Regions from separate parts of the Leucobacter sp. CX87 genome, predicted to be linked through region 1. Evidence: predicted binding sites of a transcription regulator. Region 1 holds the regulator's gene; the other holds the start of a gene.
What was found. Region 1 encodes HrcA, which represses chaperone genes, less so after heat shock. Its sites were predicted from a motif close to TTNGCACTCGNNNNNNNCGAGTGCNAA; they were not measured.
Positions count from the first base shown of each region.

Region 2: groL (chaperonin GroEL) is a predicted target of HrcA. The motif match lies at 2,988-3,014, and genes of this name have one in related genera.

Region 1 is NZ_JAFIRI010000001.1:92,223-106,986, reverse strand. It holds gene dnaJ (molecular chaperone DnaJ) at 1-783, opposite strand, end outside; gene hrcA (heat-inducible transcriptional repressor HrcA) at 854-1,891, opposite strand; gene hemW (radical SAM family heme chaperone HemW) at 1,981-3,207, opposite strand; gene KOE53_RS00460 (DUF1990 family protein) at 3,207-3,965, opposite strand; gene lepA (translation elongation factor 4) at 3,962-5,812, opposite strand; gene rpsT (30S ribosomal protein S20) at 6,069-6,329, shown strand; gene KOE53_RS00445 (DUF808 domain-containing protein) at 6,435-7,445, opposite strand; gene holA (DNA polymerase III subunit delta) at 7,606-8,634, opposite strand; gene KOE53_RS00435 (ComEC/Rec2 family competence protein) at 8,644-11,154, opposite strand; gene KOE53_RS00430 (ComEA family DNA-binding protein) at 11,151-12,125, opposite strand; gene KOE53_RS13750 (GlxA family transcriptional regulator) at 12,314-13,258, opposite strand; gene KOE53_RS00420 (isochorismatase family protein) at 13,368-14,015, shown strand; gene leuS (leucine--tRNA ligase) at 14,114-14,764, opposite strand, start outside.
Region 2 is NZ_JAFIRI010000005.1:208,333-223,096, forward strand. It holds gene KOE53_RS08090 (FecCD family ABC transporter permease) at 1-829, opposite strand, end outside; gene KOE53_RS08095 (heme/hemin ABC transporter substrate-binding protein) at 980-2,215, shown strand; gene KOE53_RS08100 (LytR C-terminal domain-containing protein) at 2,275-2,928, shown strand; gene groL (chaperonin GroEL) at 3,051-4,670, shown strand; gene KOE53_RS08110 (glycosyltransferase family 2 protein) at 4,803-6,287, shown strand; gene KOE53_RS08115 (hypothetical protein) at 6,284-6,517, shown strand; gene KOE53_RS08120 (sensor histidine kinase) at 6,544-8,235, opposite strand; gene KOE53_RS08125 (response regulator transcription factor) at 8,311-9,009, opposite strand; gene KOE53_RS08130 (DNA repair helicase XPB) at 9,074-10,708, opposite strand; gene KOE53_RS13855 (helicase-associated domain-containing protein) at 10,876-12,741, opposite strand; gene KOE53_RS08140 (hypothetical protein) at 12,760-13,032, opposite strand; gene KOE53_RS08145 (cold-shock protein) at 13,205-13,585, shown strand; gene KOE53_RS08150 (DUF3027 domain-containing protein) at 13,578-14,306, shown strand.

The sequences.
Region 1 (14,764 bases):
CATCTGCACCTCGAGGGTGCAGAGCAAGTCATCGCCCTCCCGGCTGAACACGTCGTGGTGGGCCACGCGGAACTCGATGAACAGGTCGCCGTTCGGGCCACCCGCGGGGCCGACCTCGCCGCCGCCGCGCATCTGCATGCGGGTGCCCGTCTCGATGCCCGAGGGGATGTCGACGGTGATGGTGCGGCGCTCGCGCACGCGGCCCTGCCCGCCGCACTCCACGCAGGGGTGCTCGATGATCGTGCCATGCCCGCGGCACGATCCGCAGGGGTGGTTCGTGACGACGTTGCCGAACAGCGAACGGACCTGGCGCTGGACCGAACCGGAGCCGTGGCAGACGTCGCAGGTGGTGGGCGAGGTGCCCGGCTGGCAGCAGCTGCCGTTGCAGGTGCCACACAGCGCCGCGGTGTCGACCGACAGCTCGCGCTGCACCCCGAACATGACGTCCTCGAGGGTGACATCGACGCGAATGAGCGCGTCCTGCCCGCGTTCGGTGCGCGAGCGCGGGCCCTGCTGCCCGCCGAAGCCGCCCCCGAAGAAGGTCTCGAAGATATCGCCGAAGCCTCCGGCGTTTCCGCCCTGCCCGCCCATGTCGTACTGCTGGCGCTCCTGCGGGTCACTGAGCACATCGTAGGCGTGAGTGACCGCCTTGAACCGCTCGGATGCCTCGGGGCTCGGGTTCACGTCGGGGTGCAGCTCGCGGGCGAGCTTGCGGTACGCCTTCTTGATCTGCTCGATGCTGGCGTCGCGCTCGACGCCCAAGGTCTCATAATGGTCGACCACTGCTGGCGACTCCTTCAGGTGTGTGTTTCGGTCAATTCAACGATGCAGAGGGGAATCTCGGGGCAAGGCCCTAGGTGCCGCTCCCCAGCATCCGGTTCAGGTAGCGGGCGACAGCGCGCACCGCGGTCATGTTGCCGGCGTAATCCATGCGCATGGGGCCAAGCACCCCGATACGCGACACCGAGTCGCTGGACGACTCGTAGCTGGACGCGATCACCGCGGTGTCGGGCAGTCCGTACTGCAGGTTTTCGCGGCCGATCGAAGCGGTGACTTCGCGACCGTCGCTCGTGAGTTCCCCGAAGAGGCGCAGCAGGGTCACCTGCTCCTCAATCGCCTCGAGGACCGCCGGAAGCCCGCCAAAGCTCTCCCCCGGCTTCGTGAGGTTCGCTGTCCCCGAGAGCGCGATGCGGTCGGTGCGGTTGGACTGCAGCTGGCCGATCAGCACCCCGAGCACCGTGCCGACGAGCTCGGCCTCCTCTGGCCTCGCCCAGTCGTCGCAGCTGGCGAGCAACCGCGCCGCGGCGCCGGCCGCCTGCTCGATGTCCAGCCCGATCAGGGCCGGGGTGATCCGGTCGCGCACGCCGTGCACCCAGGCCTCGGTGACCTGCGCGCCCGGGAGGCGAGCAATCTGCTGCTCGACGACGCCGGTCCCCGTGATGAGGACGCACAACACCCGATCCTCGGCGACCGCCACAAGCTCGATATGCCGCACGACCGCGCGCTTGAGCGACGGGTACTGCACCACTGCAACCTGATTGGTGAGCTGCGCGAGCAGGCGAACCGTGCGGGCGAGGGCGTCGTCAAGGTCGCTCGAATCATCAAGAAAGCGCTCAATCGCGGTCCGCTGCGCCTGGCTCAGCGGCCGCAGGTCGCGCAGCGTGTCGACGTAGAGCCGGTACCCCTTGTCGGTGGGCACCCGACCGGACGAGGTGTGCGGAGCCGCGATCAGCTCCTCCTCCTCGAGTAGGGCCATATCGTTGCGAATGGTCGCCGCCGAGACGCCGAACTGGTACCGATCGACCAATGCCTTCGAACCAACGGGCTCGTGCGAGACGACGTAGTCGCCCACGATGGCGTGCAGCACAGCCAAGCTGCGTTCCGAGACCATTCGCCCCCCCCCTTCGATTACTGGCACTCTCGTTGCCGGAGTGCTAAAAGCCTAGCGCAGAGCTCCCCAGAAAAGCTGAAGCGCACCCACTAAGCACCGAGGAGGCGATGCACGACGATATCCGCCAACAAGCGCCCACGCAGCGTCGGTACCACTCGACCGGCAAACGCGGCCGCGGGATCCACGAGTTCATCGGCAATGAGCCCGGCAACTGCCTGGCGCCCGGCCGCATCGAGGGCGCTCACGGGCAGCCCGTCGCTGATGCGAGACTCGAGCAGCACGCGCTCGGTGCGCCGCGCCTCGTCATCGAGCAGCTCGCGGGCGTGCGCCGGCGAGACACCGCGGGCCATCCGCTCGGCGTAGGCCGCCGGGTGCTTGACGTTCCACCACCGAACCCCACCCACGTGGGAGTGCGCGCCGGGGCCCGCGCCCCACCAGTCCTCACCCGTCCAGTACGACAGGTTGTGCCGCGAACGGAATTCGGGGCCCTTCGCCCAGTTCGACACCTCGTACCAGCTGAAGCCCGCGGCGCCGAGGCGCGCGTCAGCCAGCTCGTACATCTCGGCGTGCAAGTCGTCGTCCGGGGCAGCCACCTCGCCGCGCTTAATGCGCGCCGCGAGCTTCGTGCCGGCCTCGACGATCAGCGCGTACGCCGACAGGTGATCGGGCTCGAGCGCGATCGCCGCGTCGAGCGAGCGCTCCCAGTCCTCGATCGTCTCCCCGGGGGTGCCGTAGATCAGATCGACGCTCACCTGGAGGCCGGCCTCGCGCGCCCACCTGGTCACGAGCGGAAGCCGCTCGGGCGAGTGCGTGCGGTCGAGGGTCGCGAGCACGCTCGGCACCGCCGACTGCATGCCGAAGCTCACGCGGGTGAAGCCCGCTTCCTTGAGCTCGACGAGGTACGCGGCGTCGACCGAGTCGGGATTCGCCTCGGTCGTGACCTCCGCGCCATCGGCAATGCCCCACTCGGCCCGGATCCTGCCGAGCATTTTGCCCAGGTCGGACGCGGGCAGCAGCGTCGGGGTGCCGCCGCCGAAAAAGACGGTGGAGGCGGCGCGCTCGGGCAGGCCCGCGCGGCGGAGGACCTCGGCACCGAGGGCGAGCTCGCGCTGCACCTCGTCGGCGTAGCTCTCTTGGGTCGTGCCGCGCAGCTCGCTCGCAGTGTAAGTGTTGAAGTCGCAGTAGCCGCAGCGGACGCGGCAATAGGGCACGTGCACGTAGACGCCGAAGGCGCGCTCGCGGGCGCCGGCCAGCACGCTCGCGGGCAGCGAGCCATCTTCCGGAGCCGGGATACCGTCGGGCAGGACGCTCGGCATCAGTTCACAGCGTCGAGCGTGCCGGAGTCGTCGCCGTCATCGTTTACTGCGGGCTCGGATGGCGCGTCCTCGATCGCCGTCGTCTGCCCGGCAGCCTCAGGAGTCGCGTCTGCCTCGGCGCTCGCGGCGGCTGCCGGCAGCAGCGCACGCAGCTGATCGCGCGCGGACTCCATCGCCTTCTTGAGCTGCGTACGACCCTTGATGCCCAAGAGGCCAGATTCGGGCGCGACGAGGAACCCCCGCACGGTCGCCCAGACCGAGTCGTCCTCGCGGAACTCGACGCAGTAGAGGGACTCGCCGATCGCGCCGGAATCGTCCATGGAACCGACCGCCAGGCCGATCCTGCGCGGTTCGTTCACGACGTAGACCACGCGAATCTTGCGAGCCTCCTGGCCGCCCCCGCCCAGGCGGGCGGTGGTGCCGGCGGTGATGTAGGGCTCGCCATCCGGGCCGAAGTTCTGCTCGGCGCTGCCCGGGGTGACCGGGGTGCCCTGGGCGTCGAACTCGATCCCGGAGTAGGCGCCGCCGTCGCCGACCACGACCTCCTCGACCACGAGGCCGGCGCCACGCGCGGCGCCCCAGGTCATGAGCGCGCTCGAGGCGATGGTGAAGCGGTCCTGGCCGCTGCCCAGGCGGACGGAGTCCTCAAACGGCGTCGTGCCCTCGGGCGGGAACCGCATGAGGTCTGGGGCGTTCGAGGCTCCCACGGACGCGTACGTCGCGGGGACCTCAATGTGACTGGCTCGTCGCTGGGTCAATTTTTGACCTCCTTGCCCTCCGTGTCGCCCGAGAGGGCGGCAATGAACGCTTCCTGAGGGACCTCGACGCGGCCAACCATCTTCATGCGCTTCTTGCCCTCCTTCTGCTTCTCGAGCAGCTTGCGCTTGCGGCTGATGTCGCCGCCGTAGCACTTGGCGAGCACGTCCTTGCGGATCGCGCGGATCGTCTCACGGGCGATGATGCGGGCGCCGATCGCGGCCTGGATGGGCACTTCGAACTGCTGACGCGGGATGAGCTTGCGCAGGCGCTCAGCCATGAGGGTTCCGTAAGCGTAGGCGCTGTCGCGGTGCACGATCGCGCTAAACGCGTCAACCGCTTCGCCCTGCAGCAGGATGTCGACCTTGACGAGGTCCGCCTCCTGCTCACCCATGGGCTCGTAGTCGAGGCTCGCGTAGCCCTGCGTGCGACTCTTCAGGTGGTCGAAAAAGTCGAAGACGATTTCCGCGAGCGGCATTGAGTAGCGCAGCTCGACGCGCTCGCCAAGGTACTCCATGCCCATCAGGGTGCCGCGGCGGCTCTGGCAGAGCTCCATGATCGTGCCGACGTAGTCCTTGGGGGCCAGGACCGCGACGCGCACGACCGGCTCCCGCACGCTCTTGATCTTGCCGTCGGGGTACTCCGAGGGGTTCGTCACCGTAATCTCGGCGTTGTCCTCACGGGTGACCTGGTAGACGACCGAGGGGGCCGTGGCAATCAGGTCGAGATCGAACTCGCGGCGCAGACGCTCCGTGACGATCTCGAGGTGCAGGAGGCCGAGGAAGCCACAGCGGAAGCCGAAGCCGAGCGCGACCGAGGTCTCGGGCTCGTACTGCAGCGACGCGTCCGAGAGCTTGAGCTTGTCGAGCGCCTCGCGCAGCACCGGGTAGTCCGAGCCGTCGATCGGGTACAGGCCCGAGAAGACCATTGGCTTCGGGTCGGTGTATCCGTCGAGCGCCTCGGTGGCGGGGTTGCGGTGCGAGGTGATCGTGTCGCCGACCTTGGACTGGCGGACGTCCTTCACGCCGGTGATGAGGTAGCCAACCTCGCCGACCGAGAGCCCCTTCGAGGGCGTCGGTTCGGGCGAGGAGACGCCGATCTCGAGCACCTCGTGGGTCGCGCCCGTCGACATCATCTGGACCTTCTCGCGGGGCGAGATGCGACCGTCGATGACGCGGACGTACGTGATGACACCGCGGTACGAGTCGTACACCGAGTCAAAAATCATGGCGCGCGACGGCGCGCTCTCGTCGCCGACCGGGGCCGGGACCTTCTGCACGACCAGGTCGAGCAGCTCTTCCACGCCCATACCGGTCTTGCCCGACACTCGCAGGATGTCGTCGGGGTTGCCGCCGATGAGGTCGCAGATTTCCTTCGCGTACTTCTCGGGGTCGGCCGCCGGCAGGTCAATCTTGTTCAGCACCGGAATGATCTCGAGGTCGTTCTCCATCGCGAGATAGAGGTTTGCGAGCGTCTGGGCCTCAATGCCCTGCGCAGCGTCGACCAACAGGATCGCGCCCTCGCACGCGGCGAGCGAGCGCGAGACCTCGTAGCTGAAGTCCACGTGACCCGGGGTGTCGATCATGTTGAGCGCGTAGCTCTTACTTCCGACGTCCCAGCCCATGCGCACCGCCTGAGACTTGATGGTGATGCCACGCTCACGCTCGATGTCCATGCGGTCGAGGTACTGGGCGCGCATCTCGCGATCGGGGACGGATCCCGTGATCTGGAGCATACGGTCGGCAAGGGTCGACTTTCCGTGGTCGATGTGCGCAATTATGCAGAAATTGCGGATCGACTCGGGCGCGGTCGCGGCCGGGATCTGGGGGTTCACACTGCGAGGAGACATTGTGGGCCATTATCCCACGCCGACGGAGAAATCCCGCTTCGGCGAGTTTTCTCGGCGCGGGCGGGTCGCGGGATCGAGCAGGCCTTCGTCGTCCGGCGACGCGCAAACCGGGAGAGGTGCGCTCCCGGCCGGATCCTGGTAGGCTGACTTCTTGGACTTGCGTGTGGGCTTGAACCACACATCCCGTACGGTGCCCTCTTCACCAAGCGGATCAACCCGTTTTCACTTCTTTATTACTCAAAGGATTTTACCCAACGTGGCAAATATCAAGTCGCAGATCAAGCGCATCAAGACCAACGCGAAGGCAACGGAGCGCAACCGCGCCGTCAAGAGCGAACTTCGCACCGCGATCCGCGCAACCCGTCGCGCCATCGCCGAGGGCGACAAGGCGACCGCCGAGGCGACGCTGAAGGTTGCAACGCGCAAGCTCGACAAGGCCGTGAGCAAGGGTGTCATCCACCTCAACAACGCTGCGAACCGCAAGTCGGCCCTCGCGAGCCAGGTTGCCGCTCTCTAGCGAGCACCACACGCTTTACCCGAAGGGGCTCCGCTGCGGCGGGGCCCCTTCGTCGTTGGCTGGGCGGTGCGCCGCTCCCCGCAGCGGGCGCACCGCCACGCGAAACTACCTCGCGTCGGTGCTCTCGTCGGCGCTCGCGTCGGCGCTCGCCTCGGTGCCGGAGAGGTTCGCGGGATGCGTCGGCGCAGCACCGCGGCGTGCGCGCGCGAACAGCGACGCCGCACCCACGAGCACGAGGCCCCAGAGCAGGCCGAGCAGCGCCGAACACAGCGTGTCGACGCACCATGCGATGAAGGGGAAATCCTTCAGCGGATCCGTCAGCGTGTGTAGCAGCGCGTAGGGCGCGGTGACGCCCACCTCTGCCAGGTTCACGAACAGGATATGACCGCCCACCCAGAGCATCGCGGCAGCCCCCACCGCGCTGAGCGCCGTGAACACCACCGGCATCGCGTGCACCAGCCCTCGCCCGAATGATCGCGCCGCCGCCGTCCGCTTCGAGCCGAGCCAGAGCCCCACATCGTCCATCTTGACGAGCAATGCGACCGCGCCATAGACCATCACCGTCATGAGCAGCGCCACCACGACGAGGGTCGCCAGGCGAATCTGCCACGAGTCGGAAGCAATACTTGAGAGGGAGATGAGCATAATCTCCGTCGAGAGCACGAAATCGGTACGCACCGCGCTCGCCACGATGCCCTTTTCGTCCGCCTCGGTGCGTCCGGCCACTTCCGCGGCGGTGGTCTCGTGCGTCTGTCCGCGTCGGCTCTGCACCCAGTGCCAGACCTTGTGGGCTCCCTCATACGCAAGGTAGCTGCCGCCGACGAGCAACAGCCACGGGAACACCCAAGGCGCCCAAATACTCAGCAACATCGCCGCGACGACAATAATCGCCTTGTTCACCAGCGAGCCCTTGGCGATTCGCCAAATCACCGGCAGCTCCCGTGCCGGGCGAATTCCCTGCACATACTGCGGGGTCACGGCCGCGTCGTCGATGACGACGCCGGCGGACTTCACGGTCGCTTTTCCTGCCGCCGCAGCGATGTCGTCCATGGACGCCGCCGCGGCGCGAGCGAGCACCGCTATGTCATCGAGAAAGGCAAAGAAACTGCCGGCCATGTTGAGTCCTCTCGCACACGGTGTTGTGCTTGTATGTTTTCACACGTCGGGAGGTCGCGCGCTACGCGACACCGATCAGGCCAAGTATGCAGCGCGGCCGCGAGGCAGCGCTCCGTCCAGGCGCAGGCGGCAGCACAGGGCGCGTCGTCGACCTCAGGAGCTAGTGCGCCAGCGAGCGACCCCGCCGGGCGACCAGCAAAACATAGCGCTCGAGCGCGTACTCGGGATCGCGGGTGCCGCCCTTGAGGAGCCACTCGGTCTCGGCTCCCTGCACGATGCAGTGGGCGAGGTCTTCCTCGCGCCACCCGCGGGCGTCCTTCATGGCGCGCTCGACCTGCCAGGGGGCCATGCCGAGTTCCTTGGCGAGATTGCCCCCGCGGGCGCCGTACACGCGGGCCATGCCGCGGATCTTCATGTTCAGGGCGGCGAGCATCGGAATGGCATCGACCCCGGCCGCGCGGGACTGCCGCAACAGAATGAGCGCCTCGGCGGCGCGGCCGGCGATCGCGGTGTCCGCGACGGCGAACGCTCCCGCCTCGACCCGGCCCTGCGTAGCCCGCTCAACCTCGCGCTCGCCGATCTGGTTCCCGACGTCCGAAATGAGCTGCTCGCACGCACCCGCGAGTTCGCCGATGTCGCCTGAGTAAGCCGCGACGAGCATGCGCAGAGCGGCGGGTGTGATGGTGGCGCCCTGCCTGCGGAATTCCTGCTGCGCGAACGCAAAGCGATCGGCGTCTTTCTTGACCTCGGCGCAGACGACCTCGACGCCGCCGCCCGAGCCGGCGCGGACCTTATCGAGCAGCGCCTTGCCTCGGGTGCCCCCGCCGTGGCGCAGCACCAGCACGGTGCCGTCGGCGGGGGCTTCCAAGTACTTCTTCGCGTCTTCGATGAGCGCGTCGCTGCACTTCTCGACGCCGCTGACCCGAATGAGTCTCGGCTCGCCAAACAGTGAGGGGCTCGCGAGGGTGAAGAGCTCGCCGGCGGTGTAGCCCGCGGCATCGACGTCGTGCACCTCAAGTGCCGGGTCCTCGGCGCGAAGGGCGTCGCGGATCGCGCGAATCGCACGGTCCGCGAGGAACTGTTCGGGCCCGCTGATGAGCACGACCGGGGCCGGCCGAGCGTCCTGCCAGACAAGCTGCGGGATTTTCGACGACGCGGATCGGGTTGCTGATTTTGCGGGTGCTGCCACGGCTCCAGCCTAGCGGCGACCACTGACACGAGGCTCCGCAACCTCGACCCAAACGCCGGGCTCACCCTCCCCGTCCGCCGTCACTGCGATGCTGCCGTGCTCGTCGGTGCGCAACAGCGGGACGCGGGCGCGAGCAAACTCAGCGACCACCTCGTGGTTCGGGTGCCCGTAGCGATTCTCAGCCCCCACTGAGACGATGGCGAGGCGCGCGTCCACGCCCGCTGGGAGGCCGGGCTCGCGGTCGCGGGATCCATGATGGCCCACTTTCACCACGTCCGCCCGCAGGTCGGGGTACGCGCGTAGCAGCGCCGCCTGCTCTTCTTGGCCTGAGTCCCCCAACAGGAGAACGCTCAGGCCGTGCGCCTCGGCCAGCAGGATCAGGCTCGCCTCGTTTGTACTGTCGGGCCGCGCCTTGGGCCCGGGGGCCAGGACCCGCCAGCTCAGGGGCTGCCCCGCGGGAGCGGCGTTCCCTGCGGCCCCGAGCACGAAGGGCACTCCCCCGGCTTCAAGCTGACGCACAACCTCGCGATCCACGTTCCCGGTGGTCGGCGGCGCGATCAGGGCCCCGTCGATGCGCCCGATCACCTCGTCGAGCGCGCCGACGTGATCCTGGTCGTCGTGCGTGAGCACGAGCAGCGAGATCCTGGTCACCCCGAATCGATCGAGGCAGGTCGAGAGCAAAGCCGCGTCGTCACCCGTGTCGACCAGCATCACGCGGTCAGGCTCGGCGGGGTCGCGCAGCAGGATGGCGTCGCCTTGCCCCACGTCGCACATGACGACTGCCCAATCGCGGGGCACGCCGGCCCGCTGCGCGAGCGGCGTGACGAGGGTCGTCGAGACCACCAACGCCGACGCGGCAGAAAGGAGAACTGTCGCTACGACCCGAACCGCGCGGGGCTTCTGCGGCTCGCGCTGCCACGGCCGTCGCGGCCCCTGCGGGACGACCCCCGGAAGGCCCAACCGGCCTGTCCAGACCAGCCAGGCGAGCACTGCGGCCGCCTGGGCGATGGCAAGCAGGACCGCCCCTCCCCAGCCTTCTGGCCAGACCCAGCGCGCGAGCGGCAGGTCACCGGCGGTCTCGGCGACCGCCGAGATCCAGCGGGCGGGCCACGCGGCGAGCCAGACGAGGGCCACCGCGAGCGGCGGACAGAACGGAGCGACGAGAGCGGCAACGAGCCCCAGTGCGGTCCCGAGTGGCGCGGCGGGCCCCGCCACCACGTTCGCCGCCACCCCGATCGCCGGTAGACCCGGCTGCAGCAACAACAGGAACGGGCCGCAGGCGAACTGTGCGGCAGACGCGACCGCCAACGCTATGGCCAGTGGCTTCGGTAGCCACAGCGCGCGTGCCGCGCGCGTGAGGGGTGCGGCCAGCAGCAGGATCCCGGCGGTCGCCGCCACCGACAGCGCAAATCCAGCCTGAAGCGCCTGCCACGGATCAACTACCAGCAGGGCCAGGATCGCGACCCCGAGCGCCGAGAAACCGGCCTCGGGCCGCCCACCGAAGCGCGAGACGAGCACGACGACCGCCATCACCCCGGCGCGAAGCACGCTCGGGTCAGGGCCGACGACAGCGACGAACGCCGCCAGCCCGAGCCCCGAGATCACGACGCGGAGTCGGCGCCCCGCTCCGAGCCGCGCGGCGATGGCCGCCATCGCCCCGGTCACGAGCGCGCAGTTCGCACCCGAGACGGCGGTGAGGTGCGCGAGCGAGCTCTCCCGCATCGCCACGTCGAGATCCTCTGAGACCAGACTCGTGTCGCCCACGGCGAGACCCGGCACGAGCTCGGCACCCCGCACCCCTCGAGCCGTATCCAGCAGTCCCGCGCGGAGGGAGGCCGCGGCCGTCCCGGATGCCCCGGTGCTTCCAGTCGCCGCCGAGCGCACCGCGATCCCGAAGGCCGCCGAGTCGGCCGGGGCAAGTGCTCGCGGCGCCCCGCGCACCGACACCTGGGTGCCCGGGGCCCAGCCCGGCGGCGCCCGCTCCTCGAGCCACAGCAGGACCGGCACGGCCGGGTCCCCGGTACGCGCCGCCACCCAGCCCCGTTCCCCGCCAAAGCCCTCGGAGACTCGAGGAAACGCCGTCAGGGTTACCAGCAGCGTCACAGTGCGGTGCGCGGCGGCGTCCGCGACGAGCGGACTCGACGCACGGGCGTTTTCCATCACCACGGTGCGCGTGCTCACGAGTAGGAGGGCGGCAACGGTGATGGCCACGAGCCCCCAGAGCGGCGCGAGCCCGAGTAGCGCGCGCATCGACCCTGGGACACCCGAACCAGGCGCCCCCGCGCCAGAATCCGGCTCTCCTCCCCGACCCACACGGTCCCGCACCTCAGAGATCGCCCAGACACCCCCCAAGATCAGCCCGACGCAGAGCGCCAGTGCGGCGCACCAGCGCGCGAGTCCGGGGTTTGGCAGCATCGTTGCCGCCGCGGCCCAGGCGCACAGTGCCGGCGCGAGCAGCCGGCCCCGTCCCGGAGGCGTGGGACGACGCAGCTCTGGCGAGATCTCGCGGAGGAGCCTCATGACACACGCACCCGGTCGCGAAAACCCTCAAGCGTCTTCGCGCCGATGCCGGGCACCTCAAGCAGCTGGTCCACGCTCGAGAAGTCACCATTTGTGGCGCGCCAGTCGAGAATGCGCTGGGCGAGCGCCGGGCCTACACGTGGGAGGCTTTCGAGCGCCCCCAGGTCCGCGGTATTGAGGTCCACGGGCGCCGCCCCATTGGGACTCATTCCCGGAGTTGCGGGCCCGGGTGGGACCGCGTTTCCGGCGGCACCGGCCGCCACACCCGCGGCAATCGCCGCCGCGTCCGGTACGAGGATCTGCTCCCCGTCGACAACCGGGCGTGCCAGATTCACCCCCGCCAGCACCGCGTCACCCGTGGCCCCGCCGGCGCCAGCCACCGCGTCGCGCACTCGCGAATTGGCCGGAAGCTCGACCACCCCTGGTGCCGCGACGGCCCCGACGACATGCACGAAGACGGTGCGCGCAGCCGTACTCGAACCCTCTGCCGAGTCCGCGCTCGCAGAGTCTTCGCCAGCGGCAGCTCCGACTTGCGTTCCCGACCCTTCGCCTTTCTGGCCATCCGGCTCAGCGAGTGCGGCGATCTCAGCGCCCGCGGCTGCGCCACCCGGCGGGCTGTGCGGCTGAAACCAGACCAGGCCGAGCGCCACCGAAATGGCGACGACGAACACGACCGCCCCGGCCAGGTAGGGCACGCTGACTGCGCGCTCGATGCGCTGCCGAAGCGTCCGTGGCGGCTCCCAAGCATCAGCGCGGCGAGAGCGATCCCGTGTGGTCCAGCGTGCACCTGGAGACAAGCGCATAAACGTATCCGATCCGAGGCTCGGCTCCAGGCTCGGCTCCGCGCCACGGACTGCCCGCACGCTCCGTTCCGCGCGCTGGTCTTCCCACCGATCGACCGTCTCGCCGCCGTCGGCATCCAGACTGTCGGACTCGTCCCACGGCTCCGGCAGCGCACGTTGTGGCAACATGACGCCACGCTAGGCCGCGATTGCACCGAACATCCGCGCTGGGCCCAGAAAGTGGAGAACCGGCAGGATCCTGCCCTTGTGAACGGAGAACGTGCAGCAGGTCGCGAACAATACGGTCTCGGGAGAGCCGGCTCCCCCGGTTCATCCGATTGCTGGAGCCTCCCCCTCAGCCGCTCTAGGCGAGCCCGCTACTGACCAAATCGAGTGCGGTATGACGTTGGGGTAGTGGAGTAGGCAGCGACAAAGTTCTGGCGAAAGGTCACCGCACTGCCAAATCCGCAGGCCTCCGCGATGCGCGCAATGCTCCAGCTCGTCGTCTCGAGCAGTTGCCTGGCGTCATCCAACCGGCGCCCCAGCACCCAGCGCGCCGGAGTGACCCCGTGGAACTCGCGAAACTTGCGCGTGAAGTTTCGAGTACTCATTGACGCATGTGCCGCCAGCGTCGCCACGCTGAGATCCTGGTCGAGATGCGCGAGCGCCCACTGGATCGTCCTACTGAACGGCTCGTCCTGCCGCGGAGTGAGCAAGGGGCGGGCAACATACTGCGCCTGGTCGCCTTCGCGATGCGGGGCGATCACGATTGAGCGCGCCACAGCCGCGGCCGCAGCGGCCCCCAGGCGGGTCCGCGTGATGTGGAGACAGGCGTCGAGCGCGGCAGCGGTACCCGCCGATGTGATGACGTCGCCGTGATCGATGTAGAGAGCCGCCGCGTCAAATTGCACCGCGGGAATCATTGCGTTCATCACCTCGAGCGCTTCCCAGTGCGTCACGGCGGTGCGCCCGTCGAGGAGTCCCACGTGCGCCAGCGGGAACGCGCCCAGGCACAGACCGACAATCGTGACCCCGCGGTCGTGCGCGTTCAGGATCAGGCGCCGGAGTTCTTCGGAAGGTTCTGGGAGGGACTCCGGCCACGAGGGAAACACCAATATCTCCGCGTCCGCGGCAACCTCGCTGCCCGACACGTCCCCGATGACGTAGCCCTCAGCGCTTCGCACCGGCCCACCCCCCTCAGAGAACACGTGCGTCGTCCATTCAGGAGCAGGACCCACCGCCGAGGCTTCGCCGAACACCAGCAACGGGGCCGCCAGATGAAACATCGTGACGCCGTCGAATGCAAATACCGCGATCTTCACCTTGGCCTAATTTCATCGAAAGGATGCTTTTACGCCTCTCACTGTAGTTCGCGTGCTTCTGAGATGGTGTTCACTGACCCGTCAATCACCGTTTCATGAGGAGCCCACAATGCCGACACCTCGCCGCGCGCTCGTCCTCGTCGACGTGCAGAACGAGTACTTCACCCCCAAAGGCCCGCTCGAAATTTACTACCCGAACCGGCTCGACTCGTTGGCGCACATCACGCGGGCGATCGACTTCGCCGAGCAACAGGGCATCCCGATCGTCTCGGTACAGCACGAGTATCCGGTCGGAGCACCGGTGTTCGCCGTCGGGTCTGAGGGCTGGAAGCTGCATCCGGAAGTCGCGTCACGACGCACCGATGACTGGAAGCACGTCGTGAAGCACTACTCGAGCGTCTTTGCCGACACCGACTTCGAAGCGTGGCTGCGTCAGCACGATATCGACACCATCACCCTGGTTGGCTACATGTCGAACAATTGCGAGCTCGCCACGGCGGCAGCCGCAGAGCCGCTGGGCATCACAGTGGAACTCCTGTCCGACGCCAGCGGCGCGATTCACCTGGCGAACGAAGCCGGCGCGATCTCCGCGGAGCAACTCCACGAGGCACTGATGGTGCTGCTGCATTCGAGCCTCGCCTCCGTGGGCGCCACGAGCGCCTGGGTGCAGGCCGTCGAAACGAAAGTTGCGCTTCCCACAAGCGACCTCGGGACTTCGGCGATGCAGGGGCAGGCCGCATTCTCGCAGCACGGCTGAGCGCCCAAAACGGCTGAGCGCCCAAAACGAGAGAACCGGCAGGATCCTGCCCCTAAGAACGGGGAGGATCCTGCCGGTTGACACCGTCAGGAAGGAGGCTAGCCCTTCGTGACGATGCTCACGATCTTCGGGACGCGGACGACCACGTTGACGATCTCGCGCTCGCCAATCGCGCGCTGCACCGACGCTGACGCGCGGGCGACGGCCTCGGCAGCCTCGGCGGTGACCGACGCCGGCAGCACGAGCTTGTCGCGCACCTTGCCGTCGACCTGCACGATGAGCGTGACCTCGTCCTCGACCAGCAGCGACTCGTCCGCGGCGGGCCACTGCACGAGCGCGACGGTCGGCTCGTGGCCGAGCTTCGCCCACATGTCTTCCGCGGCGTACGGCGCGAACAACGACAGGATCACGGCGACCGCCTCAGCCGACTCGCGTACCGCGGCATCCGCCGGTCCGGCGGCGCCATCGATCGCCTTGCGTGTGACGTTGACCTGATCCATCAGGCGAGCGACGAGCACGTTGAACTTGTACCCCTCGATCAGGCCCGGGGCGTCCGCGAGGAGGTGGTGCGTGTGGCGCCGCAGACCGCTGTCACCCGTGCTGAAGTCGGCGCCGGGCGCGCTCGCGACGTCGTTCGCGACGCGCCAGGCGCGGGCGAGGAACTTGGCTGAGCCCTGTACCGAGACGTCAGCCCAGTCGATATCGTCCTCGGGCGGGCCCGCGAACGCGAGCGTGACGCGGAGCGCGTC
Region 2 (14,764 bases), on a different contig from region 1:
CGATGATGCCGGCGAACGCCACCGCAGCGCCGACGAGCAGCGAGACGAGCACGATCACGCCGATCCTGAGTGCCTCGACATTGACGCCGAGGTGGCGCGCGTTGCGCTCGCCGAGCGACAGCAGGTCGAGCTTGCGGGCGACGAGGTAAGACACGATGAGGCCGATCGCGACGACGGGGGCGACGACGAAGACCTGCTCCCAACGGCTGCCCGCGAGGCTGCCGAGCTGCCAGAACACGATCTGCTCACGCGACTGGGTGTCGCCGAGGAAGGTCAGCAGCGCGATGCCAGCACCCGCGATCGCGTTGATCGCGATACCGGTGAGAATGAGGGTGACGACCTCGGTGCGGCCATCGGCGCGGCTCATGAAGTACACGAGCAGCGTGGCGATGAGGCCGGCCCCGAAGGCGAAAACGGCAACCGTCCAGTCACCGAATATCGTGAGCCCGAAAACGATGCAGATGCCCGCGCCGACGGCTGCACCGGACGAGACGCCGATGACGCCGGGCTCGGCGAGCGGGTTGCCGAACACGGCCTGCATGAGCAGACCCGACACGGAGAGGGCGGCGCCCACGAGCACGGCCAGCGCGACGCGGGGGAAGCGGATCGCCCACAGCGTCTGATCGCCCGCGGGGTGCTCGGGCAGTGGCAGCCAGGTGATGCCGAGGCGGTGCAGGATCGAGCCGAGGACCTGATCCGGCGGGATCGCCAGTTGGCCCGTGCCGGCCGACACCAGAACGACCACGAGCAGCGAGACACTCAGCGCGGTAAACAGCGCAAACACCGTGGCGGTGTGCCGCGAACGCGCGGTGACGGCGGTGCTCTTCATGACGCGGCGGGTGCTGCCTTCCTGGCGAATAAATGGGCGTGCAGGCCCTCTGTACTCTAAGCGCACGCCAGCTGTGTGAGCCCCGAGAATCCCGGGGCCACCACACCATCTTAGGCTAGGCTAACTTCTCGAGTCACTTTGGCTCGTCGCATGGCGTCCACGGCGGTCGCCGGATCGCGTAGTGCGGTCTGGGAGCACCCCGGATCCTGCAGCGATCGGCGACCAATCGAAAGCCGCCTCGCCTCTATGTCGTATCGTCGCCTCGCCCGCTCCGCCGCGCTCGTTCTCGTGCTTGCCATGGGGGCTGGCCTGACGGCGTGCCAAACCGGGCCGACGCAGGCGACGGGCGGCACCGCGACCGAGATCGATTTGCCCCCGCTGTCAACGCTCACCCCGCTCGAGGATCCCCGGGCGTATCAGGGCCCGACGACCGCGGTGATTGGCGGACCGACGCTGCAGCCGATCGCCGACAACCCTGAGGCCGATCTTCCTGCGACGGTCGTCTCTCGCGACCGCGGCGGCGACCGCGAGATTGAGGTCACCGACACTTCCCGCGTGATCGCGTTGTCCATGACGGGCACGCTCGCGGACCTTGTGCACGCATACGGCTTGGGGGACCGTCTTGTGGGGCGCGATACCTCGACAAATACCGAGGGCACCGCAGATCTTCCCGTGGTCACCAAGGCTGGGCACACTATCGATGCCGAGAGCGTCATCTCGCTCTCGCCCACGCTGATCATCACCGACGGATCGATCGGCCCGATCGACGTGCTCCTGCAGTTGCGCGATGCCGGCATCCCCGTCGTGGTCGTGACCAAATCCGACGACTTCGAGAGCACCTACCAGTCCGCACGCGAGGTCGCGGCCGCCCTCGGCATCCCCGCGCTGGGCGAACAGCTCGTCACCGAGATTCAAGATGCGATCGCGGCGAAGATGCTCGAGATCGCACCGCTCGTTCCCGGGAGCGTTGAGGACAAGCCGCGCGTCGCGTTCCTCTACATTCGTGGCACTGCTGGGATCTACTACCTCTTCGGCGAGGGCAGCGGCATCGATTCGATCATCGACGCGGTGGGCGCGATCGACGTGGCGAAGGAGATCGGCTGGTCGGGAATGAAGCCCATGACCGACGAGGCGCTCATCGCAATCGACCCCGACGTGGTCGTGGTGATGACCGAGGGGCTTGAGAGTGCGGGTGGCGTCGACGGCCTGCTCGAGGGCGTGCCGAGCGTCGCGCTGACGACCGCCGGCAAGAATCGCCGGATCATTGACGTGGACGACACCGCGCTCTTCGCGGGGGGCACGCGTATCCCCGACGTGCTCGACGGGCTGGCCCGCGCGCTCTACGCTCCCGATTCGCTGCCAAGGAAGCAGAGTTCTGCCGAGTAAGGTGGAAACGGTCCCGGGCAAGCGCCCGAGCGGCAAGGCAATCATCCGGAGGTACGCGCGTGGCGCAGAAGCAGAGCGCTGAATCCAGCGGTGAGGCCCGTGCGTCAGGCACGCGCGCCCCGCAGGATCGCTACGACCTGGTCGAGCGCAGCCACCGTGTCGGGGTGCACCGTTCGCCCGAGCGGGCGGGGTCGTTCTGGCTGCGCGCGCTCATGGTGCTGCTCACTGCCGCGGTGCTCGCCACCCTGGGTATTGTCTTCATCGTGATCGGGCCAGGCAACGTGCAGTTGCCCGGCGCGGTCGAGGAGACCAAGAAGCCGGCGCCCGTGCAGGTGGTCGGCGAGATCGACCCCGCCGCGACGATCGCGATCCTGAATGGCAGCCCCGCGGATGGACTCGAAGACAACGTCGATCAGGCGATCCGGACCGGCGCGCTGGGTGACGTGATTTTTGCCGGAGTCGCCGATCAGCGGGACGTGACGATCTCTGCGATCTTCTACGTTGATCCGAAGGACGAGGCATTCGCCAAGGGCCTCGGCGAGCAGCTCGGTGGCGCTTCGTACTACCTGCAGCCGGACTACGCGAGCTACGGCGCGCGGCTCATCGTGTTGCTGGGCAGCGACTACCGCGGCCCCGGCGCCGTCGAGATGCCAAGCGATACGCCCGCCGCGCCGGCGGAAGAGACGCCTGCCGAAGAGCAGCCCGCCGAGTAGGCGGCGCCGGACCTCCTCCTTGCGCTTGCACTCTCAGGGTGCGAGTGCCAAGATTGTGGTTAGCACTCCGATCTCTCGAGTGCTAATTCCACTCGTAACATCCTGGAGGATCGAGAACACTTATGGCTAAGATCATTGCCTTTGATGAAGAGGCCCGCCGCGGCCTTGAGCGCGGTCTCAACATTCTCGCCGACGCCGTGAAGGTGACCCTTGGTCCCCGCGGTCGCAACGTCGTGCTCGAGAAGAAGTGGGGCGCCCCCACGATCACCAACGATGGTGTCTCCATCGCCAAGGAGATCGAGCTGGACGACCCGTTCGAGAAGATCGGTGCCGAGCTCGTCAAGGAGGTCGCCAAGAAGACTGACGACGTCGCAGGCGACGGCACCACCACCGCGACCGTGCTCGCACAGGCGCTGGTCCGTGAGGGCCTCCGCAACGTGTCCGCCGGCAGCGACCCCATCGCGATCAAGAAGGGCATCGAGAAGGCCGTTGCCGCTGTAACGGCGCAGCTCCTCGAGAACGCTCAGGACATCGAGACCACCGACCAGATCGCGGCAACCGCGTCGATCTCGGCCGCTGACGAGCAGATCGGCAAGCTCATCGCCGAGGCGATCGACAAGGTCGGCAAGGAAGGCGTCGTCACCGTCGAGGAGTCGAACACGTTCGGCACCGAGCTCGAGCTCACCGAGGGCATGCGCTTCGACAAGGGCTACCTGTCGGCGTACTTCGTCACCGACGCAGACCGCCAGGAAGTTGTCTTCGAGGATCCGTACATCCTCGTCGTCAACAGCAAGGTCTCGAGCATCAAGGATCTCCTCCCGGTCGTTGACCAGGTCATCCAGTCGGGCAAGCAGCTCCTCATCATTGCCGAGGACGTCGAGGGCGAAGCGCTCGCGACCCTCGTGCTCAACAAGATCCGTGGCATCTTCAAGTCGGTTGCCGTCAAGGCTCCCGGCTTCGGCGATCGCCGCAAGGCCATGCTGCAGGACATCGCGATCCTCACGGGCGGACAGGTCATCTCGGAAGAGGTCGGCCTGAAGCTCGAGAACGCGACCCTCGACATGCTCGGTCGTGCCCGCAAGGTCATCATCACCAAGGACGAGACCACCATCGTCCAGGGTGCAGGCGAGGAAGACGCGATCGCAGGTCGCGTCGCGCAGATCCGCCGTGAGATCGAGAACACGGACAGCGATTACGATCGCGAGAAGCTCCAGGAGCGCCTCGCGAAGCTTGCTGGCGGCGTTGCAGTCATCAAGGCTGGCGCGGCTACCGAGGTCGAGCTCAAGGAGCGCAAGCACCGCATTGAGGACGCAGTCCGCAACGCAAAGGCTGCTGTCGAAGAGGGTGTCCTGCCCGGCGGCGGCGTCGCGCTGATCCAGGCCGGCAAGGCTGTCTTCGCTGGACTGAACCTCACCGGTGATGAGGCCGTTGGCGCTCGCATCGTCGAGGTCGCCATCGAGGCGCCCCTGCGTCAGATCGCGATGAACGCGGGCCTCGAGCCCGGCGTTGTCGTGAACAAGGTGTCGGAGCTCCCCAACGGTCACGGCCTCAACGCCGCGACGGGCGAGTACGGTGACCTGATCGCTCAGGGCATCCTCGACCCCGCCAAGGTGACCCGCTCGGCGCTGCAGAACGCAGCCTCGATCGCCGGCCTCTTCCTCACCACCGAGGTCGTTGTCGCTGAGAAGCCGGAGCCCGCAGCTGCAGGCGGCGGCGACCCCACGGGTGGCATGGACTTCTAGTCCAGCCTGCGCATAAGCGGGGTAGTGGCCTTCGGGCCGCTGCCCCGCTTTTCGTATGCCGGGGCTATGCGCCGGTGGACGAGATCCAGAACTGACGCTCCGCTCTGGCGCAATCATCGCTAGGATTTTTCTATGACGGGTCGTGGATTTGAACGCCTCGCGGGGGTGGGGGTGCTCCTGGTCGCAGGCGGCGCCGCTGCGCTGCTCTTCTTCACGCTCGCGATCGACGAGCCGTTGCCGATTTCAGAGCCTGCGACCCGAGCAATCTTTGGGATTTGGCAGATCTTCTACAGCACGACCGCGCCCGACCCGCAGGTCGTGATCTCAGCCATCGCGCTCGCGCTATTTTTCGCGGCGAGCATCGCGCTCCTCGAACGCAGCGTGGCCGTTCGCTCGCGGCGCTCGAGCAACCCGGTCAGCACACCGCTCGCCCCAAAGGTCATCATGGAGCAGACCCGCGGCGTCTTCTCCGGCCCGATTACGGTGACCGTGCTGATGCCGGCGCACAACGAGGAGGCGATCATCGCTGCGGCGCTGAGCGCGGTGCTCGCACAGGAGGAGCTGCCTGCGCGCATCATTGTGGTCGCCGACAACTGCACCGACAACACCGCTGGTGTCGCCCGAGCCCACGGCGCGGAGGTGTTCGCGACGGTCGGCAACCGGGAGAAGAAGGCGGGCGCACTGAACCAGGCGCTGCAGACGCTGCTGCCGGGCATGGGCCCCAACGACCTGGTAATGGTCGTCGACGCCGATACTGTGCTGGACCCGGGCTTCCTCACTGCCGCGACGCAGCGCTTCACGAGCGACCGCGCGCTCATGGCGGTCGGGGGATTGTTCGTCGGGGAGGAGGGGCACGGCCTCATCGGGCAGTTCCAGCGCAACGAGTACCTGCGGTATCGGCGCGAGATCGCTCGACGCCGAGGCCGTGTCTTCGTGTTGACGGGGACGGCGTCCGTCTTTCGGGCCACGGCAATGCGCACTGTGGCGGGCGAGCGGGGTAAAGGTCTTCCCGGCAGGCCCGGCGACGTCTACGACACCATGGCGCTCACGGAGGACAACGAGCTCACGCTCGCGATCAAGTCGCTCGGCGGGCTGATGATCTCGCCCGAGAAGTGCCAGGTCGTGACGGAGCTCATGCCGACCTGGCGCGAACTCTGGGTGCAGCGCCTGCGGTGGCAGCGTGGAGCGCTCGAGAACCTGGGCAGCTACCGACTCACCCCGCACACGTTCCGGTATTGGGCCCAACAGCTCGGAATCGGATACAGCGTGATCGCGCTTAGCTCCTTCTTCCTTCTCCTCATCGTCACGTTCCTCTCGCTCGACCACTGGATCTGGTTCCCGTTCTGGATCGGGGTCGGCTCGCTCTTCTTGCTCGAGCGCGTCGTGACGGTGTGGGCAGGGGGGCCACGGGCCCGGCTCCTCGCCCTGGCGCTCTTTCCCGAGCTCTTCTTCGATATGTTCCTAAACGTGGTGTACGTCACCGGAGTGCTCGAGATCAGCCTGGGGCGTAAGGCGGCCTGGGGGAACGGGGTCGCGTCCGAGAGTGAGGCGGAGGGCGCGGGGCCAGACAGGAACGCCGAGCGGGCCGCGGAGTCTGAGCGCGAGGGGAACGCATGATGATCGAGAGTTGGGCGACCGACGCTGTGCACGCCGGGATCCTGCTGCCCGAGTCGACACTGCAATCGGACTGGTTCGCCGTGCTCGCCGCGTTCGTTGCGATCAACACCGTGATGTACGCCGTGCTCGCGGTCGCCAAGATCCTACCCAAGTGGTACCTGTCGGACCTCTTCACGTCGCGGAACCGGCGGACCGAAACCCGCAGCATCTACCCCGAAAGCAACGACTAGGCCGGTGCCGGGCCCGAGCGTGGTCGCTACGCGAGTGGAAGCTCGACGCTGAAGGTCGCGCCGCCGCCGGGAGTTTCACGTGCAACGACCGTGCCGCCGTGCGCCGCGACGATCGACGACACGATGGCGAGCCCGAGGCCGGAGCCGCCCGTCTCGCGGTTGCGCGACGTGTCGGCACGCCAGAACCGCTCAAAAATGCGCTCGCGGATCTGCTCGGGGATGCCCTCGCCGTGGTCCACGATGTCGAATCGGGCCGTGCCGCGCTGCGGGGCGACCGACACCACGATGTCGATCGGGCTGCCCGCGGGCGTGTGCCGTAGTGCGTTCCCGATGAGGTTCGACATCACCTGGCGCACCTTGTGCTCGTCGCCCAGCACGATGGGGCGCCGCGGCTCGTACACGAGCGGCAGCGGGCCTGAATCGGAGATGACGCTCGACGCATCGGCCAGCTGGCTACCGTCGCCCGGGCCCTTCCGGCGCAGCCGAGCGAGGGCCTGGCTGCCGAATGCGATGGCGCCGGTTGCGAGGGTCGCGGGCGCCGCCTTGGCGGCCTTCTGCTGCTCGGCCGGAGCGACGACATCGTCCTCGCCGCTCGGGACGGTCGGCAAGACGCGCTTCGGGGCGCCGCGTTGCCGGGCACCTGCCGGTGCCGGATCGATCGCGGCGACCGTCGCACCGGCGTCGACGGCGGACGGGTCGACAATCACGGTGACGGTGCGGCTCGGATCCTGCGCCTGTGTGTCGAGCGCGGCGTCTCGCGCGAGCGGGATGAGGTCGAGCGCGCGCTGTTCGAAGGCGCGCTTCTCGTCGAGGCGGGCCAGCGCGAGGAGGTCCTCGACGAGCGAGCCCATGCGCACGGCCTCGCCCTCGATGCGGCCCATGGCCTGGGCGACCTGCTCGGGCGTCTGCAGCGCGCCCATGCGGTACAGCTCGGCGTAGCCCCGCACCGAAACGAGCGGGGTGCGCAGCTCGTGGCTGGCGTCGCCGACGAAGCGCCGCATTTGGTCGATGGTGCGCGCGCGATCGGTGAAGGCGTCGTCGATGCGGTCGAGCATGGTGTTGAGCGAGCGGCCAAGGTGGCCGACCTCGGTGGTCGGGCTCGTGACCGTGATGCGTTTGGAGAAGTCGCCGGCGGCGATCTCGTGCGCCGTGCGTTCGACCTCCGCGAGCGGTTCAAACGTGGTCGTCACGAGTATTCGGGTGAGGGCGGCCCCCAGCAGGATCACCGCCAGGCCGAACCCCGAGAAGATCGTCACGAACTGCGCCATTGTGCTGTTCACGGCGGCGGTGGACGCGGCGATAATCAGGGTGCCGCTGGCGGACTCGGTGTCGGTCGAGGAGTGAATGGGGGTCGCGATGCCGCGCCACTCGGAGTTGTCGGCCGCGCGCATCGTGAAGCTGCGGTCGCCGTTCTCGGCAACCCAGTTCGTGGTGAGCATCGGGATCGTCGGCCCGCTGCCCGCGGGGTGTGAGCGGAAGTTGTCGTAGAGCAGTACGCCGTCCGAGTCGAGCACCGCGACGTAGTAGCGGTCGGGCGCGTAGAGGACGTCGTCGCGGGTCATGCTGGCCGAGTTGGCACCCGGGCCGAGCGCCAGCGTGGGGTCAACCCGGAGCTGGCGCAGCTCCGCGTCCTGCTTCGCGATGAGCTGCGGCTGCAGGAACGAGAGCGTGCCGGCGCCGGCCACGAGAAGTCCCAGGGTGAGGATAAATACCGTCACCCCGGTGATCTTTGCGCGGAGCGATACATTCGCCCAGCGCTTGCTCAGTGACCGACCCGACACGGCTACCCGTCGTTACTTCTGGTCGATCTTCAGCATGTAGCCGAAGCCGCGCTTCGTCTGGATCAGCGAGTCGTCCGAGTGCTGATCGAGCTTGCGGCGCAGGTACGAGATGTACGACTCTACGATGCCAGCGTCGCCGTTGAAGTCGTACTCCCACACGTGATCGAGGATTTGCGCCTTCGAGAGCACCCGGTTGGGGTTCAGCATGAGGTAGCGCAGCAGCTTGAATTCGGTCGGGGAGAGCTCGATCGGCGTCCCGTTCATGTTGACCTCGTGCGTGTCCTGGTCCATGGTGAGCGGGCCCGCCGTGATGACGGCGTCCTCGTCTTCCTGGATGGTGCGGCGCAGGATGGCCTTAATGCGGGCGATGATCTCGTCGAGCGAGAACGGCTTGGTGACATAGTCGTCGCCGCCGACGGTGAGGCCCATCACCTTGTCCTCGGTGTCGTCCTTCGCCGTGAGGAAGAGGATGGGGGCGGTGTAGCCAGCCGAGCGCAGGCGCTTGGTGACACTAAACCCGTTCATGTCGGGCAGCATGACATCGAGGATGATGAGGTCTGGTTCTTCCTCGAGCACGGCCGAGATGGTTTGCGCGCCGTTTGACACGGAGCGCACACCGAACCCGGCGAAGCGCAAGCTCGTCGTGAGGAGCTCCCGAATGCTGGGCTCGTCGTCGACGATCAGAATACGTGGTCCCTTGTTACCGGTCATGTGTCCCAGTATCTGACCGTTAGCTATGAGCTTGCTGAAAGCCGCAAAGCTTGCTCGGATCGCCCTACAGGTCGTCGGCGTTCACGATCGTGTACGAATAACCCTGCTCGGCCAGGAACCGCTGGCGATTCTGTGCGAAATCCTGGTCGACGGTGTCGCGCGTGACGAGCGTGTAGAAGGAGGCGGTGGCCCCGTTCGCCTTCGGGCGCAGCAGCCGGCCGAGGCGCTGTGCCTCCTCCTGCCGCGAGCCGTACGAGCCCGAGATTTGAATCGCGACCGAGGCATCGGGCAGGTCCACCGAGAAGTTGGCGACCTTCGAGACGACCAGGATCCGCTCTTCGCCGGCGCGGAACGCGTTGAACAGCCGCTCGCGCTCGTCGACCGGGGTCTGGCCGGTGATGAGCGGGCTGCCGAGCGCCTCACTCATCGCCTCGAGCTGGTCGATGTACTGGCCGATCACCAGCACTTGCTCGTCCGGGTGTTTGTCGATGATCCGGCGTGCGATGGTCTGCTTCGCGGGGGCGCTCGATGCGATCCGGTAGCGGTCCGCGTCTTCTGCGGCCGCGTACTCGAGACGCTCGAACTCGGGCAGCACGACGCGGACCTCGAAGCAGGCGGCGGGCGCGATGAATCCCTGGGCCTCGATGTCCTTCCAGGCGGCGTCGTAGCGCTTCGGGCCGATCAGCGAGAAGACATCGCTCTCGCGGCCGTCCTCGCGCACGAGCGTCGCCGTGAGGCCCAGGCGCCGACGCGCCTGCAGCTCGGCGGTGAGCTTGAACACGGGTGCGGGGAGCAGGTGGACCTCGTCGTACACGATGAGGCCCCAGTCGAGCACGTCGAGCAGCGACAGGTGCGCGTACTCGCCCTTCCGCTTGCTGGTGAGGATTTGGTAGGTCGCGATGGTGACCGGCTTGACCTCTTTGCGCTGCCCCGAGTACTCGCCGATGTCGTCCTCGGTGAGCGTCGTGCGCTTGAGGAGTTCATCGCGCCACTGGCGGGCCGACACCGCGTTGGTGACCAGGATCAGGGTGTTCGCCTGCACCGACGCCATGGTGGCGGCGCCCACGATCGTTTTGCCGGCGCCACAGGGCAGCACGACGACCCCCGAGCCGCCGGTCTCGAAGCTGGTCACGGCGCGGCGCTGGTAGTCGCGCAGCACCCAGCCGTCCTCCTGCAGGGCCATCGGGTGTGGCGTGCCGGGGGTGTAGCCGGCGAGGTCCTCGGCGGGCCAGCCGCGCTTCACGAGCTCCTGCTTGAGCTGGCCGCGCGCCCACGCCTCGACCGGGTAGGTGTGGTCGTCGATGCGGTTGCCGAGCAGCGGGGCGATGGCCTTCGCGCTCGTGACCTCGCGCAGAATGGGCGGCTCGTCCGAGCGCAGGATCAGCTGGCCCTCCGCGTCCCGCTCGATCGTGAGGCGGCCGTAGCGGTGCATGGTCTCGTTGATGTCCACCGAGACGGCGCTCGGTACGGGAAACTTTGCGTACTTGTCGAGCGTCTCGAGGATCTCGGCGGCGGTGTGCCCGGCGGCGCGCGCGTTCCAGAGTCCGAGCCGCGTGATCCGGTAGGTGTGGATGTGTTCGGGAGCCCGCTCGAGCTCGGCAAATACCGCGAGATCGTGCCGCGCGTCCTCTGCGTCGGGGTGCGCCACCTCGAGGAGGACGGTGCGGTCGCTTTGAACGATGAGCGGGCCGAGTGTCATAGCGGTCTAGCCTAGTCGGCCCACGTGTGAACCGGCTGCCGCGCCCGCCGATTGATCGCGTGCCCGCGCGCGTCAGGCCCTCCGCCGAGCCGTCGCAATCTGCGGCTTCGCGCCACGGGATGCCGCAGATTGAGACTTCTCGATGGGGAGAGCGGGCGGGACGGGAGTTAGAGAGCGCCGTCCGCGTCCTGCACCGGCGCGACGGAGACGAGCGAGGCGAGGGGGAGGGTGCGCTCGACGTCAGCGCCCGGGTCGATGCCGCGGACTCGCCCGTTGGCGACCGCGTGCGGCAGCATGCGCAGCGGCCAGTCTCGGCCGCTCGCGTGCACCACGAGGTCCATGACGGTGCGATCGCGAATGGCGAGCTCCAGGATGCGCACGAAATCACCTGCCTCGGGCTGGCTCTCTGCCGCGGCGCTCACCCGGGACACCATCGCCTCGAGCGCGGGGCTCAGCGGCGCGTGGTCGGGAATCTCCGAGGGCGCGAACGGCGTCATCCTGGGCGCAGCCTGGGCGGCGCAGCGATCGGACGGCGGTCCCTGGTGCGAGCCCGGGACGGTCACGGGGTAGCGGGCGTCGGCCAGGGCGGCGGCGACGTGTTCCGGCGAGAGCCGCGAGAGCGCAATCGGCTTCGCGGCACGTTCCAGCCGGGTTAGCCGCAGGTGCTGGAGCGATCGGTCCACCAGCATCGCGTCGAGCAGCTCGGGTCGCTCGGCAGTGATGCGGCTGCGCGCGCCGTCGCCGTTGTGTGCGGCGACGATGATGCTGCCGTGGCGTGCCTCGACCTCGTCGAGCAGGTACGCCAGGGGCTGGGGGATCCCGGTCAGCGAGAGGTGCTCAAGGAACTCGCGGGCTTCCTCGCCGGTCCAGCCGCGATCGAGCGCGCGGGTGAGCGAGCTGGACGACAGTCGAAAGACGGCGGCGATGCCGAGCTGTTCGAGGTCGGCGAGCTCGATCAGTCGTTGCTCGTCGTCGGGGCGAAGCGGGCCGGGGGCGACGACACTGAGATCGGGCTGCACGTAGACGCCATTTACCGGGGCGGGAAAGGCGGAGCTGACGATCTCGTGCGCGCGGTCCCAGTCGCCGGCGAGCAGCGCGGCGGCGGGCTCGCTCAGTTGGCCCCAGGGTGCGAAGCCCGCCTCATTGGCGGAGGCGCAGTACTCGGCTGCGGCTTCGCGCACCTCGTCGGTAGCGAGGGGGAACCGGTCGCGGAGCCCGGAGCCGGTCGCGGAGTCGAGCGAGGCTCCCGGCTCGGTGAGCAGGCCACGAACCGCGAGTGGCATGCCGGCGAGCAGCGCGGTCGCAAGCGCGAGCCAGCGCTCGGGGTGCGGCAGCCGGAGCCAATCGGCAGCGCGCGGGGTCACGACGAGCGGACGAGAACCGTCGCTGTCGCTGTTCCCTGCCCGCTCGGGAACGGTCGTGAGGCCGGCGAGCGAGAGCATCGGCAGGATCCGGATCACCGATGAGGGCTCGGTGTGCGCGGCCGCAGCGAGCGCCTTCACCGTAATCGCGGCGACAACGCCTCGTCGGCGGACGTGACCCGGGGTGCCGGTGAGGGCCCGCAGGATCGCCGCCGCCCGCTGGGTGAGCGTAAACGCGGGCTCGACCCAGTGGTCGGCGCGGCCCGGGGCGGACGGCTCGACCGAGACGGGGGGAGACGGGAGCGCGGCATGATCAAGGTCCGCCACGTCGATCGTCACAGCGGCGAGTGCCCGTTCGAGCGCGGTGGTGACCTCGGGCAGCGGCACGGTGACCCCGCCCAAAAGCCCGGCGAGGCCGAGCGAGCGGAGTGACTCAGCGGCGTCGGCCGCGAGAGATTCGCCACGGCCGAGGCGCGCAATGTCGGCGAGGGTGCCCCGGTCTGCGGCGGCGAGGGCGCGGCTCAACGAGTCCGGTCGCAGCAGCGCTGTGGCAAGTCCGATCGGATCCTGAATCGCTGTCGGGCCGGACGGCGGGCGAGTGCCCACCAGGCGGGTCAAAGCCGCCCGATCCAGGCTGGCGATTGCTCCGGCGAGCGCGAGTGTGCCGCTCACCGGGAAAGACTGCTTCGCTTAGCGGCGCGCATCCCGCGGATTGTCCTTGGCTCGACGCCGATTATTCACGATCAGCAGGGTGATGATCAGTACGAAACCGATCGGCAGCCCGATATAGGAGGTCCACACCACCAGGGGCCAGCCGCCCGAAGCGAGAATCTCGCGACCCGAGCCGGTCAGGCCGATGATCAGCGTCACGAAAAACGCCAGCACGGCGAGCGCCACGATGGTCACGGCGGCATAGGCAAGGACGCGCTCGAGGCGCGACGGGGAACTGGTCTCAGCAGACATCTCTTCTAGCCTACCTCCCCAGCCCCACGCGGATAGACTGGAGACAACGCGAAGCTTCGGATTCATCACCGACTTGATGAACGGCAAGCACCGATACGCGTGACGACGATCCGCGCCTCGGGCGCGAGCGACCGGGGTGACTCGGGTCGCACCCAAGAAGAAAGGACGACGCATGCCAACTGGCAAGGTCAAGTTCTACGACGATGAGAAGGGCTTCGGCTTCATCGCTGGCGACGACGGACAGCAGGTCTACTTGCACGGATCCGTGGTGCCCGAGGGCGTTACCGTGCGCCCGGGTATGAAGCTGGAGTACGGCATCGCCGATGGCCGTCGCGGCCCGGCAGCCCTCTCGGTACGGGTTGTTGACGCGCCGCCGCGGCTCGCGCGCATTCGGCGGAAGCCTGCCGACGACATGGCCGTGATCGTTGAGGATCTCGTGAAGCTGCTCGACGCGGTGGGGGGCCGGCTGCAGAGCGGGCAGTACCCGGACGGCGCGCAGGCGCGCACGATCGCGACCATGCTGCGCCGAGTTGCGGACGACTTCGATGCATAGCCCGGAAGAGACAGACGAGACGGCCACGGCCGAGGTCTCTCCCGCGGAGACGGCGATCGAGACGGTTGCCGTTGAGAGTGCTCCTGCAGAGGCGGCGGCAGAGACAGAGGCTGCCCCCATCGAGGCTGAGGCAGCTCTCGCAGAGCCGATTGACCCGGATCCGGTGCTGCTCGCCGCGGTCGATCAGGCGCGCGCCGCGCTTGCCGAGATTACCGACGCGGCAAACATTGGCGAGCCTGCTGGGCACGAGGTCAACGGAATTCACGTGTTGACCCTGTTCTTCGAGAACACCATGCCGGGTTACCCGGGGTGGCGTTGGGCGGCCGCTGTGGCGCGCGTCGACGAGGAATCCGCGGTGAACGTACTCGAGGTCGAGCTTTTGCCCGGTCCCGGCGCGCTCACGGCCCCGGCCTGGCTACCGTGGTCTGAGCGGTTGGCGCAGTACCGCGAGGCCCAGGAACTGCATGCGGCAGAGAACGCCGAGTCAGGCGTGACCGACTTTGCTGAGGGTGAGGGGGACGCGTACGCCGATGACGACCCGGACAGCGACATCTTGCTGAACGACTTCAGCGACTTTGACGACGAGATCGATGGGGTCGACGTTGACGGCGAGGACGACGACGAGGACGACGAGGGTGAAGCCGAGGGTGACCTCGACGATTCCGACGACGACGATGAGGATCGCCTCGATCCTGACGAGGACGACGACGAAGAAGAGTAAGAATCGCCTGAACTTCCCCGGAATCACGGGGCGAAGGACCGTCGCTGATGCGGCGGTCCTTTTCGTTTGTGCGCCCGCGCAGAGGCTAAATACGTAATCCTCACGGATGCCCCGAGATTTCCCCCAAACCTAGCGTTCACATCAAACGGGGGATTCACGCAGTTGGGCACCTGCACATCAGTTCCGCACAGTCCTCCGATCAGATGGAGACGAGGACGCAATGAAGCTTCCCAGTACCCCGATACGTCACCGGGGCGGACGGACCGAGACCGGTCGAGATGAGTCATTCCGAGGCACGCATTCCGCTCGGGGGCTCGAAGGGGGAAGCGGAAAGCCTCGACGATTCAGGCAGCTGTCCGCGGCTCTCGCCGTTGTGGCCTTGGTGCTGATGGGCGCGTCGCCGGCGATGGCCGAGGGAGAGATCGTCGAGCCTGCCCCCGACGCAACCGTAACGGCAC